Regions from separate parts of the Microbacterium horticulturae genome, predicted to be linked through region 2. Evidence: predicted binding sites of a transcription regulator. Region 2 holds the regulator's gene; the other holds the start of a gene.
The links. Region 2 encodes HrcA, which represses chaperone genes, less so after heat shock. Its sites were predicted from a motif close to TTNGCACTCGNNNNNNNCGAGTGCNAA; they were not measured.

Region 1: a site for HrcA is predicted at 5,226-5,252, ahead of groES (co-chaperone GroES). Genes of this name have one in related genera too.

The regions. Positions count from the first base shown of each region.
Region 1 is NZ_CP119108.1:2,687,759-2,695,202, reverse strand. It holds gene PU630_RS12820 (IniB N-terminal domain-containing protein) at 88-1,116, opposite strand; gene PU630_RS12815 (LuxR C-terminal-related transcriptional regulator) at 1,241-2,836, opposite strand; gene PU630_RS12810 (Hsp70 family protein) at 2,852-5,065, opposite strand; gene groES (co-chaperone GroES) at 5,334-5,630, shown strand; gene rarD (EamA family transporter RarD) at 5,697-6,623, shown strand; gene PU630_RS12795 (ABC transporter substrate-binding protein) at 6,748-7,444, shown strand, end outside.
Region 2 is NZ_CP119108.1:1,565,474-1,572,917, reverse strand. It holds gene PU630_RS07435 (HIT domain-containing protein) at 1-184, opposite strand, end outside; gene PU630_RS07430 (16S rRNA (uracil(1498)-N(3))-methyltransferase) at 208-939, opposite strand; gene dnaJ (molecular chaperone DnaJ) at 943-2,058, opposite strand; gene hrcA (heat-inducible transcriptional repressor HrcA) at 2,110-3,156, opposite strand; gene hemW (radical SAM family heme chaperone HemW) at 3,259-4,476, opposite strand; gene PU630_RS07410 (DUF1990 domain-containing protein) at 4,484-5,131, opposite strand; gene PU630_RS07405 (response regulator) at 5,176-5,829, opposite strand; gene PU630_RS07400 (sensor histidine kinase) at 5,826-6,998, opposite strand; gene PU630_RS07395 (hypothetical protein) at 7,163-7,444, shown strand, end outside.

The DNA of each region.
Region 1 (7,444 bases), 1.1 Mb from region 2:
GCCCCGTTCTCGCTGGTCAGCTGGGGACGATCTGGTTGCACGTGGCCCTGGTCCGCGGCGGCGGCAGGCAGGGGAGCGGGGACCCGCTCACGGCTCGTCGTACGCGACATCGATCGGTGGCTCCGTTTCGGGATAGGCGCCGGCGTCGTCCGGCGCGTTGTCGATGCTCAGATCGGCGCTCGCGTCGACAGGGTCGCTGTCCAGCGGTGCACTGTCCAGCGGTGCACTGTCCAGCGGTGCGCTGTCCAGCGGTGCGCTGTCCAGTGGTGCACTGTCCAGTGGTGCACTGTCCAGCGGTGCACTGTCCACGGTGTCTGCAGCGACGGAGTCGGCGGCCGCCGGGGTGCTGTCTGCGGCGTCACTGTCGACGGGGCCAGCCGCGGCATCCACGTCCGCATCGCCGGCGCTGTCGTTGTCTGCGGTGCCGTCGTCGGCGGCGTCGGCAGCGCCGGTGGCCGCGACGGCGAGGGCCGCCCCGTCGCCGTTGAACGAGCCGTCGACGGTCGTGTCGACGTCGGTGTCGTTAGAGCTGTCGTTGAACGAGTCGTCCACGTTCGCATCGACGGTTGTGGTGCTGTCGGTCGACGAGTCGTTGTACGAGTCGTCCACGGTGATGTCGGTGTCGGTGTTGCCGATCGAGACGTCGCCCATCGTGGCGTCGGTGGTTGAGTTGTCGACGTCGTGTCCGGCAGCATTGGCGCCGTCGCCCGAGGCGATCACGGCCTCGTGATCGAACTGCTGCGTCACGTCTCCCTCGGCCCAGATGCTCTGGTTCACCGACTGGTCGATGATGGTGGACCGATTGTCGAAGTGGAACGTCTGCGCCATGTGCGTGATGTCACGGACGGCGATCGGGTCGGCCGCGAACGGCTGAGGTGCCGGCGCCACATGCACCACGATCGGATCGGGGACGGAGCGCACCGACACCTGCGGGTGGTCGATGACGACCGGTCTGACCGCCTGCACGTCGGCCGCGCACACACCGGTCAGCCCGTTGCGTGCGAGTGTGCCGTCGGGGTCGTTCTCGAACTCCGCCGCGGCGGCGGGGTCCCGCAGCAGACTGAGGATGAACTCGATCAGCGCATCCGCGATCGTGGTCAGCAATGTGGTCATCATGCACGCTCCTCACCGGCTCGGTTCCACAGAAGTCGCCATTGTGTGTGCGACGCTACGCGTTCAGGGGTGCGTGGGGATCGGGGTTGTTCCCGATTCCCCGCGCTCGTCAATAGGTGGTTCATGGTCAGCCCTCCGCCGTCGCCGCCTGCGCGGCATCCATCTCCGTCAGAACAACGCGCAGACGGGCCACGAGGTCCGATCGCGTGGTCGCCTGCAGCCGCTGGCGGATGCGGGCTATGTGGTGCTCGACCGTGCGGGGAGAGATGAAGATCGCCGCGCCGATCTCGGCGTACGTCCTGCCCTCCACGACCAGCCGCGCCACTTCGATCTCGCGGTCGCTGAGCCCTGCGGGATGGACCGGGGCCGGCGTCGAGCTCTCGGCGGGAGCGGCGGCGGGCGTCGTCGGCGTGGGCGGGTGCAGATGCCGCGCACAGGCCAGCAGCCGCGCCGAGACCCGGCGATCGTCGGAGCGGGCCGCGCCGTGCCCGGCGAGGCGCGCACCATCCCACGCCAGCCCGCATTCGGCCAGTTCCGTGGCCGAGAGCTCGACGGCGTCGGGGTCGACATGGCCGGCCAGCACCGCGGTCCAGAGCCTGCCGGCGCGGGCCATGGTGGCCGCTATAGCGCTGTGCGCGGCGGCCTCGACGAGAGCGTGCGCGTGCGGGGCGAGCATGTCGGGGTGGTCGAGCAGGATGCCCTGCTGGATGCCCGCCCACCGCAGATGCGCCGACCAGGCGGGCGGTGACCCCAGCCGGGCCAGCAGATCGAGTGCTTCGGCCTGGAGGGGTGCGAGTGTGCGGTCGTCTCCGATCCGCGCCACCGCGCTGATCATGGTCGCCAGCGGCAGCAGCAGGAACAGGTCGACGTCGATCTGCTGCACCTCGTTGCGCACCTGCGCCCACAGCAGCTCGAGTTCGGCGACCTCTTCGTACCTCCGGGTGAGCGCGACGCGCACGGCGGTCTCGATGAAGCGGTCGCGGGGAGTGAAGGCGTGGTCGATCTCCTGTGCGGCGCGCAGGCTCTCCTGCGCCTGCCCGGGCTGCTCGCACTGCACCGCGAGCCACGCCTGCCACAGCAGCAGGCGGCGGCGCGCCCAGGCCCCGCCCTGCCCCTCGGCGACGGCGGCGTCGATGACGGCCGTCGCCGTCGGCAGTTCGCCCAGGCCGACCGCTGCGGCGGCGGCGATCACCGCCGGCAGCTCGGGAACCGGTGTCGCCGCCCGCGCGCAGGTGTACAGGCGCGAGGCGCGGGCCAGTTCGCTCAGGGTGTCGGCGGGCACCTCCGGCTCGAGGGATGAGCGCAACCCGGCGGTCAGCGCCGCGAGGGCGATGCCGAGGGTCGTCGGAGCCGTATCAGCCGCAGCGGCCGGCGGCGCGTCGAGCCTTCCGGCGGCGATCTGCGTCGCCCCCGCCGTCGCGAGCGCGCCGTCGTCGCCCGCACGCTGGGCGATGTCAGCGGCCACCGGCATCATCGCGCGGGCGGCCCAGACCGCCGAGAGCAGCGTCGCGACCGCGGGATCGCCGTCGTCGGCCGTCCCGTCGAGCAGCACGGCGGCGCCGTCGATGTCTCCGGCCTGCCAGGATGCCTCCGCCCGTGCCATCACGTCATCGTCAGGCGGATCCCCCAGCGCGTGCAGAGCCTCGGTGCCTGCCGGCCCGGCACGACCGGGTTCGGCGAACGGGCGCGTGCGCGCCACGGTCTGTGCTGCGATCGTCGACATCGTGATCCTTCGGGTTCATCCGGCGCGTGCGTCGTCGGAGTCGTCGGGAGCAGACGACGGAGTGGATGTGGTGGGGGATGCCGCGGCCGCGGCGCCATCGGGGTCTTCGGTGCCGGCAGCGGCCGGTACTTCGGCGTCGGCCGGGTCCGCCGGGGGAGTCGTGGGTGCAGGCTCCGGCGTCGGGTCGGGTGCGGGCGAGGGCGCCGGGTCCGTGCTCGGCGCGGGGTCAGGAGCCGGCGCGGGGTCAGGAGCCGGCGGATCGGACGGTGTCTCGGTGCTGCCCTCGGGCTCGGATGCGCCGCCCGACGGTGAGTCGCCGGATCCGGAGGACGCGGTCGAGCCCGTGGTTCCCGTCGAGCCGGTGGATCCGGAGGAGGCGGTCGACCCGGTGGACGCGGATGGCGAGTCCGATTCCGACGGCGCGTCCGCGTCGGCCGGGTCGCCCGCGCTGCCGGACGCGTCATTGGCGCCATCCGCGGCGTTCGCTTGATCTGCGTCCGCGGTGTCTCCCGATGCCGGTGGCCGAGGAGTCGTGGCGCCGGCAGAGTCGGTCGTGCCCGTGCCGGCATTGTCGCGCCGCTCCATCACCGGGTCCGCTGACGGCACGGACGGTGCCGAGGGATGCGCGGTGGCCGCCGGATCGTCCGGAACCTCGGTGCGCGACGCATCGCTGATGAAGCGGTCGCCGACGCCTGGCGACGGCGGGCGGTCGGCGCCCGTGCCCCGGTCGCTCACGAGCAGACTGCGCGTGTCGACGCGGCCCGGCAGCACCGGCGCCGGCGTGGGACGTGACGCCTCGTGCTCATCGACACCGGAGTCGTCGTCCGCCGGGTCGGCTGCCGGAAGCGCGACGTCGTCGGGCGTCAGGCGCGTTCCGGCGGCCATCGATCCGCCGAGCACGATGCCGGCGGCCACGATCGCGGCCCCCGCCAGAAGGGCCGCCGAATACCAGCGGCTGCCCGGAACGCTCACGAGCTCGCGCATGTCGGCCAATCGGCTCGCGCCCGTCGGCACGGGGGCGTTCTCGACGGGAATGTCCATCCCGGCCTCATCGGTCTGCTCGGCGGACGCGCCGTCGCTGGCCGGCGCCTCGGCGGCCTCGGCGTCCGCACGCTCCCACGACAGGTGGGCGGCCCCGAACAGGGCGATGAACGCCGGGTCGATGTCGGCGGCGATCGGCCGGCAGAGACGTTCGGAGAGCTTCTGCGCGACCAGCGGCATCCGCGCCCCGCCACCGACCGGGATGACGCACGCGATGCGCTCGGCGGAGAGCCCGGCGCCCGACAGCACCGCCTCGACCGCGTCGAGGGTGCGCTGCACGAGTGGCTCGCTGAGCGTCTCGAGCTCACCGCGCGTGAGGCGGATGCTCGAGCGACCGGCCGGCAACGTGATCGGGATGACAGCCGCGACGTCGTCGGAGAGCGCATGCTTCGCCTTCGCGCATGCGGGGCGCACGGTGGCGAGAGGTCCGGGAGAGGCGGGGTCGGATTCCGCGAGCGTGCGCGCGAGGACGTCCGAGGTCGCGGCGGCATGGCGCACGATCGCGTCGTCGATGTCGGTGCCGCCGGCATCGAGGAGGCTGACCGGATCGGCTCGCACGCACAGGTTGCGCTCATCGTCTGAGGCCACCAGGGTCGCCGCGAACGTCGTCGCGCCCAGGTCGCACACGAGGAAGACCTCGTCGTCGCGCAGCGCGCGGTATCTCGCCTGCTGGCGTGCCGCAGCCAACGGCGTGCTGATCAGGTCGACGTCGCCCAGACCCACAGCGGCCAGTGCGGCAGCGGCCACCGTGCGCCGATACGGTCCCCAGCCGAGCGGGCACACGACGGCGACGCGACGCGGCGCGCACCCCTCGACGGCGGTGGTCGTCGCAACGACGTGGGCGACCGCCCGCGCGAACAGGTCTTCGGCCAGAAACGGTCGGCCGGCCGCGATGAGCGGCACGTCTTCGCCGACAAGGGCGGTGAACCCATCGATCCGAGACGGCGGATGCGTGAGCGCGGCGGCCTCGGCGTCGTCGCCGATGAGCACCGTGCCGTCATCCTGTACGAAGGCGACCGCGGGAAGAGTGTCGTGGTCGCGTCCGAGCGGGGCGGGCTCGGTGACGACGGTGTCGTCGAAGTCGACGTGCGCGGTCGCTGCGGCGATGGTGCTCGTTCCGATTCGCACCGCCATCGCGTACGCGTGCCCCATGTGCTTCGCCCCCCATTGCGAACGCACACCCCGCACCGGAACACCCTCCGCAGCGGACCCAGGCCGCTACTGCCCAGTACGTGGTTTTCGCCGTCCGTGTGAAAGGACAGCCGTGCAGGCCCCCGAGTGTAGTCCGCCGCTTCGGCGCGAACAAGGGTTGTCATTCGCCGGCCGCTCGTGGATCGCACGACATGGGCTGGCACTCGCGTTGCGAGAGTGCCAGCCGAGTGCATAAACTGTGATCAGCACTCTCGATGTCTGAGTGCTAACCAGTCTTCAGTCTCAACGAAGGAAGAGGTAGACCGTGTCGGTTTCCATCAAGCCGCTCGAGGACCGCATCGTCATCCAGCAGGTCGAGGCCGAGCAGACCACCGCGAGTGGTCTGGTCATCCCCGACACTGCCAAGGAGAAGCCCCAGGAGGGCGAGGTCGTGGCCGTGGGCCCCGGCCGCATCGACGACAACGGCAACCGCGTTCCGCTCGACGTCGCCGTCGGCGACCGTGTGCTCTACAGCAAGTACGGCGGGACCGAGGTCAAGTTCGGTGCCGACGAGTACCTCGTGCTCTCGGCTCGCGACGTCCTGGCGGTCGTCGTCCGCTAGTCCGCTCGATCGAGGGCCCGGGTGCTTCGTGCGCCCGGGCCCTCGTCGTGTCTCTAGGCTGGTGCAGTGAAGCAGGCGACGAGCGAGACGACCACGGGCGGGCTCTACGCCTTCGCCGCGTACCTGCTGTGGGGACTGTTCCCCCTGTACTTCCTGACGCTGCTGCCCACCACCCCATGGGAGGTCGTCGCCTGGCGCGTGCTGCTCTCGCTCGTGTTCTGCGTCGTCGCCCTCACCGTCACCCGCGGCTGGCGCGCGTTCGGACGCATTGTGCGACAGCCCCGACTTCTCGGCTGGACCGCGGCCGCCGGCATCCTGATCTTCGTCAACTGGACCGTCTACCTCGTGGCCACCCTCACCGGGCACGTGATCGAGGCGAGCCTGGGCTACTTCATCAACCCGATCGTCACGGTGCTGCTGGGCGTTCTCGTGCTGCACGAGCGGCTGCGGCCGGCGCAGTGGACCGCGATCGGGATCGCCGTGGTGGCCGTGGTCGTCATCGTCGTCGGCTACGGGCAGGTGCCGTGGATCTCGCTGCTGCTGGCGTTCTCGTTCGGCCTGTACGGGCTGACGAAGAACCGGGTCGGCGGATCGGTCGACGCCGTGAGCGGGCTGACGCTGGAGACGGCCTGGCTCTCGCCGGTGGCCGTGGGCCTGCTCATCTGGGTGGGGGCGACCTCGGGCATCACGGCGGGCACCGCCGGCGCCGCGCATGCCGTGCTGCTGCTGCTGGCGGGCATCGTCACGGCAGTGCCGCTGCTGCTGTTCGCGGCGGCCACCCGCCGGGCGCCGCTGAGTCTGATCGGACTGCTGCAGTTCCTCACGCCGATCCTGCAGTTCGCCACCGGGGCGTTCCTGCTGCACGAGGCCATGCCCCTGGAACGCTGGATCGGCTTCGCACTGGTCTGGGTCGCCCTCATCGTGCTGAGCGTCGACTCGGTGCGCAACGCCCGGCGCCCGCGCGGCGTGGACGACGTCGCCGAGATCGCTTGAGCCCTGGTGAGCCCGGCGGAGATCGCCCCGGATCGCCGCTTCGCGATCGTTAGCGCACCGAGATCGAACGCGGCGAAACTGAGTGTTTGCTCCCGTTAGGGTAAGAACCACTCGAGATGTGGGTATGCCCACGTTCGCACAGCAAGGGAGCAAGATGAACGTTTTGAAGAAGTCGCGCACGGCGCGGGTCTTCGCGGGGCTCGCGGTCGTCAGCGCGAGCGCCCTGGTGATGGCCGGCTGCGCCGGCTCGTCCGACACGAAGCCCTCCGGTGACACAGGCGACAAGCCCGCGGCCGCCGACCTCACGCTGAAGCTCGGCTCGCTGCTTCCTGAGACCGGCAGTCTCGCCTTCCTCGGCGCGCCGATGGAAGCGGGCGTCGCGCTCGCCGTCGACCAGGTCAACAAGGCCGACGCCGGCGTCACCATCAAGCTCTCGCAGGCCGATGAAGGCGACACCGACACCAAGGCCTACGAGACCTCGATCGAGAAGCTGAAGAGCGAGGGCATCACCGCGCTCGTCGGGGCCGCGTCATCCAGTGTCACGAAGCTCATCATCGACGGCAACATCGGTGCGGGCATCCTCACCGTCTCGCCGTCGAACACCTCGGCGGACTTCTCGGGCCTGAGCCCGCTGTACTTCCGCACCGCTCCGAGCGACAACCTGCAGGGTGAGGTGCTCGGCAACGAGGCCGCCGAAGACGGCGCCAAGACCCTCGGGATCATCTACCAGAACGACGGCTACGGCACCGGTCTGGCCGAGGCGATCAAGACCACGTTCGAGAGCACCGGCGGCAAGGTCGTCGCCGAGGCGTCGTACAACG
Region 2 (7,444 bases):
ATGCGGGGTCGCCGGCGGCGAGCTCGGTGACGTCACGGTACTCCTGGGTCTTGGGGATCACCAGCAGGTGGACCGGCGCCTTCGGCGCGATGTCGCGGATCGCGAACAGGGTATCGGTCTGCGCGACGATCTCGGACGGGATCTCGCCGTTGAGGATGCGCGTGAAGATCGAGGGTTCGCTCATGGACCCAGTCTACTGAGCGGGGCTCACCATCGTCCGAGGCGCGTGCTGACCACGGCCACGGCCGCGGGGCCGGCGGTCGAGGTGCGCAGCACCGTGTCGCCGAGCACGGCGATGGTCGCGCCCGCGTCGGAGAACCCGGCGAGCTCGTCGGGTGCTATGCCGCCCTCGGGGCCGACGATCAGGACGACGTCGCGCGAGCCTGCGACGTCGAGTCCGCTGACTCGCTCGGCACCGGTCGGCTCCAGGACGACGAGACGGGATGCCGCGGCCCGGCCCACCAGCTCACGGGTCGTGGCGACCTCGGCCACCTCCGGAATCCACGCGCGGTGCGCCTGCTTGGCCGCTTCGCGGGCGATCGCCTGCCACCGGGCGCGCCCCTTCGCCTTCTTGGCACCCTCCCATCGCGAGACGCTCCGGGCTGCCTGCCAGGGGACTATCTCATCCACGCCCAGCTCAGTGGCCGCCTGTACCGCGAGCTCGTCGCGGTCGCCCTTGGCCAGAGCCTGTACGAGCACGAGGCGCGGAGTCGGTGCGGGGACCTCCTCACGCGCGATCACGCGGACGACGACCTCCTTGGGCCCCACGCTCTCGCACTCGGCCGTCAGCCAGGCGCCCCGGCCGTCGCCGAGGGTGATCCGCTCGCCCTCGCGCACCCGACGCACGACCGCCGCGTGGTGCGCCTCCGCGCCGGTGAGCGCGACACGGTCGTCGACGCGGGCGTCGGCCGCGGCATCCACCACGAAATGCAGCGCCATGAGTCAGTTGCGGAAGCGATCGCGCAGGCGCGAGAACAGCCCCTGCTGGAACTCCGCGAGCTTGGGTCCCGGCGCCTTCGTCTTCTTCTTGAAGTCGGCGATGAGCGCCCGTTCCTTCGCGTCGAGGCGGGTCGGGGTGATCACATGCACACCGACGCGCAGATCGCCGCGGCCGCCGCCGCGCAGCGCCGTGATGCCGCGGTTCTTGATGGTGAGCACGTCTCCGCTCTGCACGCCCGGGCGCAGCTCGAGCTCGACCGTGCCGTCGAGCGAGTCGATCGTCGTGGTCGTGCCGAGGACCGCGTCGGGCATCGACACTTCGAGCGTCGCGAGCAGATCGTCGCCCTCACGGCTGAAGACATCGTGGTGCGCGACGGTAATCTCCAGATACAGGTCGCCGTTGGGACCGCCGGCCGGACCCACCTCGCCCGAGCCGGGCATCTGCAGACGCAGCCCCGACTCGACGCCGGCGGGGATGTCGACCGACACCGTGCGACGTGCGCGCACCCGACCCTGCCCCTGGCAGGTCGCGCACGGGTACGGGATGGTGGTGCCGTAGCCCTGGCACACGTTGCAGGGGGCACTGGTGACGACGTTGCCCAGCAGGCTGCGCACCGTGCGCTGCACGTGACCGGTGCCGTGGCAGATCTCGCAGGTGACCGGCGAGGTGCCCGGCTGGCAGCACGAGCCGTCGCACGTCTCGCACAGCACGGCCGTGTCGACCTCGATGTCGCGGTGCACACCGAACACGACATCGGCCAGCTCGAGGGTCACGCGCACGAGGGCGTCTTGTCCGCGCTCACGGCGCGAGCGCGGGCGCGCCCCCCGCTGGCCGCCGCCGGCGGCACCGAAGAACGTCTCGAAGATGTCGCCGAAGCCGCCGAAGCCGCCCGCGCCGCCGAAGGCCGAGTCGCCGCCCATGTCATAGCGCCGACGCTGTTCGGGGTCGCTCAGCACGTCGTAGGCGTGCGTGACGTGCTTGAACTTCTCTTCGGCGTCCACCCCGGGGTTCACATCGGGGTGCAACTCGCGTGCCAGCCGCCGGTACGCCTTCTTGATCTCGTCCGCCGTCGCGTCGCGTGACACGCCGAGTACTTCGTAGTGGTCCTGATCAGCCACAATCGCCTTCCTGCCCGCGCTGCGGCGCGGGTTCGTCGTGTGTGTGCCGGGTCAGTGGCCCGACTCGTCCTCTTCGAGCAATCTGCTCAAGTAGTGCGCGACGGCTCGCACCGCCGCGAGGTTGGTGGGGTAGTCCATGCGGGTGGGGCCGAGCACCCCGACGCGTCCGCGGGTGCGGGCCACATCGTAGTCGCCGACGACGAGCGACGCCTCGGCAAGACCGAAGGGGGCGTTCTCGCGCCCGATCGATGCGGCGAGCCCCTCCTGATCGGCCACCATCTCGCTCATCAGCCGCAGCAGCGTCACCTGCTCCTCGATGGCCTCCAACAACGGATAGATAGATCCGCGGAAGTCCGCCTCGCTGCGTGCGAGGTTCGCGGCGCCCGCCATCAGAAGCTTGTCCTGCCGGAATTCCTCGAGCTCCTCGGCCACCACGCCCAGCAGTGACTGCAGCGCCGGGTCGAGCCGGGCCGGCGCGCTCTGCTCGGCGATCGTCGCGAGAAGCGCTGTGACCGCTTTGGCGCCTTCGCCGACGCTGTGGCCGGTCAGCAGCACCGACAGCCGGGCGCGCAGCTGCGCGGCATCCGCCTCATCCAGGGTGAGGGGCAGGGGCACGATGCGCTGCGAGACACGTCCGGTGTCGGTCACGAGGATCACGAGCAGCCGCGCGTCACCGAGGTCGACGAGCTCGACGTGCGTGACGTTCGCCTGCGCGAACGAGGGGTACTGCACGATGGCGACCTGACCGGTGAGCCGGGTCAGCGCCCGCACCGTGCGCGCCAGCACATCGTCGAGGTCGGTGGACCCGTCGAGGAAGGTCGTGATCGCCGAGCGCTGTGCGGAGCTCAGCGGCCGCAGCTCGGCGAGGTGGTCGACGAAGACGCGGTACCCCTTGTCGGTGGGGACGCGCCCCGACGAGGTGTGGGGCGCGGCGATGAGCTCTTCGTCTTCGAGCAGCGCCATGTCGTTGCGGATCGTCGCCGCCGACACGCCGAAGGCGTGGCGGTCGACGATGCGCTTGCTGCCGACGGGCTCGCGTGTCTCGACGAAGTCCTGCACGATGGCCTGGAGCACCTGCAGTCCGCGATCCGTGACCATGCGCGCTCCCTCCATCCACTGGCACTCGTCTGGGTCGAGTGCCAATTCTAGCGAGTCTCGCTGGAGAACCGCTCGGGGGCCCAGGGCGTGGCGCGAGAGCAGTCAGTCGGTCAGCGCCCGCACCACCGCGTCCGCGAGCAGCCGGCCCTTCCGCGTCAGGACGATCCGGCCGCGAACGGCATCCGCACCCGAGACAAGACCGTCGGCGATCAGACCCGCGACGGCCTGCCGACGATCGCCGGCGACGTCGGCCACCGGCATCCCCTCCCGTATCCGGGTACGCAGCAGCACCGACTCCAGCTGTCGCGCCGCGGCATCCGGACGCTCCCGCCCCGCCGCCGGCGACTCGCCCGACGCCAGCCGCTGCGCATAGGCGGCCGGATGCTTGACGTTCCACCAGCGCAGGCCCGCGACATGACTGTGCGCGCCGGGACCGAACCCCCACCAGTCGTGGCCGCGCCAGTAGGCGAGGTTGTGCCGCGAGCGGTGCGCGTCGGCGCGCGCCCAATTCGACACCTCGTACCATTCGAATCCCGCGTCGGCGAGCAGCCCGTCGGCCAGCTCGTACATGTCGGCCTGCAGATCGTCGTCGGGGGCGGGCACCTCGCCGCGGCGGATCTGTCGCGCGAGCTTCGTCCCCTGCTCGATGATGAGCGCGTACGCCGAGATGTGGTCGGGTTCCAGCGCGATCGCCGTCTCGACCGAGCACCGCCAGTCCGCCAGCGACTCCCCCGGTGCGCCGTAGATGAGGTCGACGCTCACGTCCAGGCCGGCCGTACGAGCAGCGGCCACCGCCGTGCGCACGTTGGCCGGGTCGTGCGTGCGGTCAAGCGCGGCCAGCACCTGCGGCACCGCCGATTGCATGCCCACCGAGAGCCGGGTGACGCCCGCCGACGCGAGCTCAGCGACCACGGCGTCCGTCACCGTGTCGGGGTTGGCCTCGACCGTGACCTCGGCGCCTTCTTCGATCCCGAAGGCATCGCGGACGCCGTCGAGCATCCGGGCCAGATCGCCGGGCGGCAGCAGCGTCGGAGTGCCCCCGCCGAAGAAGACGGTGGATGCCGCGCGGCGGGCTGCTACGGCATCCATCACCTCCCGCGCCAGCGCGATCTCACCCAGCAGGGTGTCGGCATACTGATCCTGCCGGGCGCCGCGCAGCTCGGTCGCGGTGTACGTGTTGAAGTCGCAGTAACCGCAGCGCACGCGGCAGAACGGCACGTGCAGGTAGACGCTGAACGGCACATCGTGGTCGACCGCCAGATCAGACGGCAGCGCACCGTCGGCCGGCGCCGGATCGCCCAGCGGCAGCGCCGAGCCCATCAGTCGTTCACCGGGCCGCGTACAGCGGCGAGATGGCGCGCAGGTACCGCTGGAAGAGCGCCTTGCGCCGACGCGGGACAAGCCACGGCATGGCCTTGTAGACGAACGACCGCGGCGCGTCGAACGCGCGCACGGTGAACCACACCTCGTCGTTCTCGTACCAGTCGATGATGAACGACTCTTCGCCGCTGACGACGGCGTCGCTGACCGTGCCGAGGAGGAAGCCGACGCGACGCGGTTCTTCGATGGCCTGGATGACGCGCATCTCGCCGCCGGCCTTCAGACCCTTGACGCGACCGCGGATGCGGATCGTGGCACCGGAGCTGACCCACGGTGTGCCATCGGCGTCGAAGCGCTGATCGGCCTCGAGCTTGCTCGGGGCGATCGGGGTGCCCTCGGCGTCGAAGCTGACGCCCGAGTACATCGGTCCGGATGCCGGACGGACATCGGTCACGGCGAGGCCCCCGTCGCGCTGCGCGCGCCACGAGAGGACCGCCTCGGACGCGGTGCGGAAGCGGTCTTCGCCGCTGCCGAGCCGCCACGACTCCTGCGCGGGACGACTTCGCTCCGGCGGATACTGCATCAGATCGGGAGCCTGGGTGGCCCCGACCGCTGCATAGTCCACCGTCTCGTCACGGAAGGTCCCTCGACGCATGGGCTTCAGCCTACCGAGGCCTGGCTGTGAGCGGCGTGCACGCGTCAGCCTCCCCCCGGCGCGACCAAACCCAGCTCATAGGCGGCGATCACCGCCTGTACCCGGTCGCGGAGGTCGAGCTTGAAGAGGATGCGACTCACGTGCGTCTTCACTGTGCCTTCGGAGACATGCAGCCGGGCTCCGATCTCGACGTTGCTCAATCCATCGGCGATAGCGACGAGCACATCCCGCTCGCGACTGGTCAGCTGCGCCAGCGGTCCGTCGCCGCGAGGCTGCGGGCGCGCGACGTACTGCTCGACGAGTCGACGCGTGAGCGCGGGCGCCAGCAGGAGGTCGCCGACAGCCACCTGACGGATGGCGGCGATGATGTACTCCGGCCCGGCGTCCTTCAGGAGGAAGGCCGCGGCCCCCGCCTGCAGGGCCGCATACACGTACTCGTCGAGATCGAAGGTCGTCAGCACGATCACTCGGGTCACACCTCCGGCGGCGAGCACACCGGGAATCGCCTGGATGCCATCGACCCGCGGCATCCGCACGTCCAGAAGCATTACCTCGGGGTGGTGTTCCCGCGCGAGGGTGACGGCGTCCACGCCGTCGGAGCCCTCGCCGACCAGGCGCAGGTCGGGTTGAGATTCGACGACCATGCGCAGCCCCGCACGGATGAGCGGCTGGTCGTCGACGATCGCCACGGAGATCATGCCGGGGGCTCCGGAAGTCCCGCGGTCACGACGAAGCCGCCGTCGGTGCGCGGGACCGCGGCGAGTGTGCCGCCCAATGCGTCGACGCGCTCGCGCATTCCGGCCAATCCGCGATTGCTGCCGGGGACGGATGCTGCAGCCCATCCCGGCGCACTGGAGACCTCGACCCGCAGTTCACCGTGCCCGTCGAGCCCGACGACGACGTCGACGTCGACCGGGCCGGCATGCTTGAGGACGTTCGTCAGGGCTTCCTGCACGACCCGGTAGGCGGCCAGCTGCACCCCCATCGAGGCGCCGTCGACGTCGTCGGCGTGCAGCCGCACCGTCAAGCCCAGCTCTCGCATCCGCTCGCACAGCGAAGGAAGGTCCGCCAGCGCGGGCTGCGGGGCGGGCGCCGCTTTGTCCGGTTCTCCCTCACCGAGCACCGTAAGGAGGGTGCGCAGTTCGCCGAGTGAGTCCTTGCCCAAGCGCTCGATGCGCGCGAGGGCGTCGACGGCCACGCCGGGATTCTGCGTCGCGGCGAGCCGGGCGCCGCCGGCCTGCATCACGATGACGGTGATGGTGTGCGAGATGACATCGTGCAGCTCGCGGGCGATGCGACCGCGCTCGCGAGCGCTCGCTCGTTCTTCGGCGACCGCACGCCGCGCGGCGTCCTCCAGAGCACGCAGCCGATACGCGGCAAGGGTCCGGGTCAACAGTCCCAGGGCGAACGCCGCGCCCACGAGGAAGGAGTTGTAGACGATGTCGCCCGCGTCACGCAGCTCGGCGAACTCGAGCGGCAGCACCACCATTCCGATAGCGCCCACTCCGAGCGCCACGAGCGCCGATCGCAGCCGGAGATGCCGCGAGCAGGAATACATCGCCACGAGCCAGACGGCGAACTCGTCCCAGTAAGTGAGCGCCATCGGAAGCACCAGGGGCGGCACGAAGACCAGGACCAGGACGACGACGAGCACCACCAGCGGATATCGACGCCGAAACAGCAGCGCGGCGCACGAGAGCGCACCGGGCACGAGCGCCGTGATCGGCGGCGCCTCCCCCACCGGAATCGCGAACGCACCGGTGAAGACGTCGAGCAGCCCGAGCCCGAGCAGGATCACCGGCGGTGCGACGTCGTACACGACACCCAGCCCGTGCTGCGCCCACCATCCCCTACGACCGTGGCCCATGTCGCAAAGGTACTGCGTCGCGCCCGGGCGCACGTCTGCCTCACGACAGAGAGACGTCCCTCCCGCGGCCGAGCGAATCCGGTCCCACGGCCGACGCGCGGACGGCGAGCGCGATCTAGCGTGGGCTCGCCCCGGAAGACGGTTCCGGTGCGACGGGAGGAATCATGGACAGGGAATGGACACGGACGGATGCCGCACGGCGGTGGATCGTGGTGGCGGGACTGGTCGTGGGACCAGTGCTCGCAGCGCTCTCGGTCGTTGTCGGCATACGACTGGGCGGTGCGGACATGCGGGCGCAGTTCACGAGCATGGGCGCTCACGCCGGAACGGTGCTGGCACAGGACGTGCTCGAGACTGCGGGGTTCGTGCTCGTGCTGGCAGCGCTCGCCGGTGCCACCGGCGCGCTGCGGGTGCGCGGCGGAACGCTCGGCACCGTCGGGGCCGCG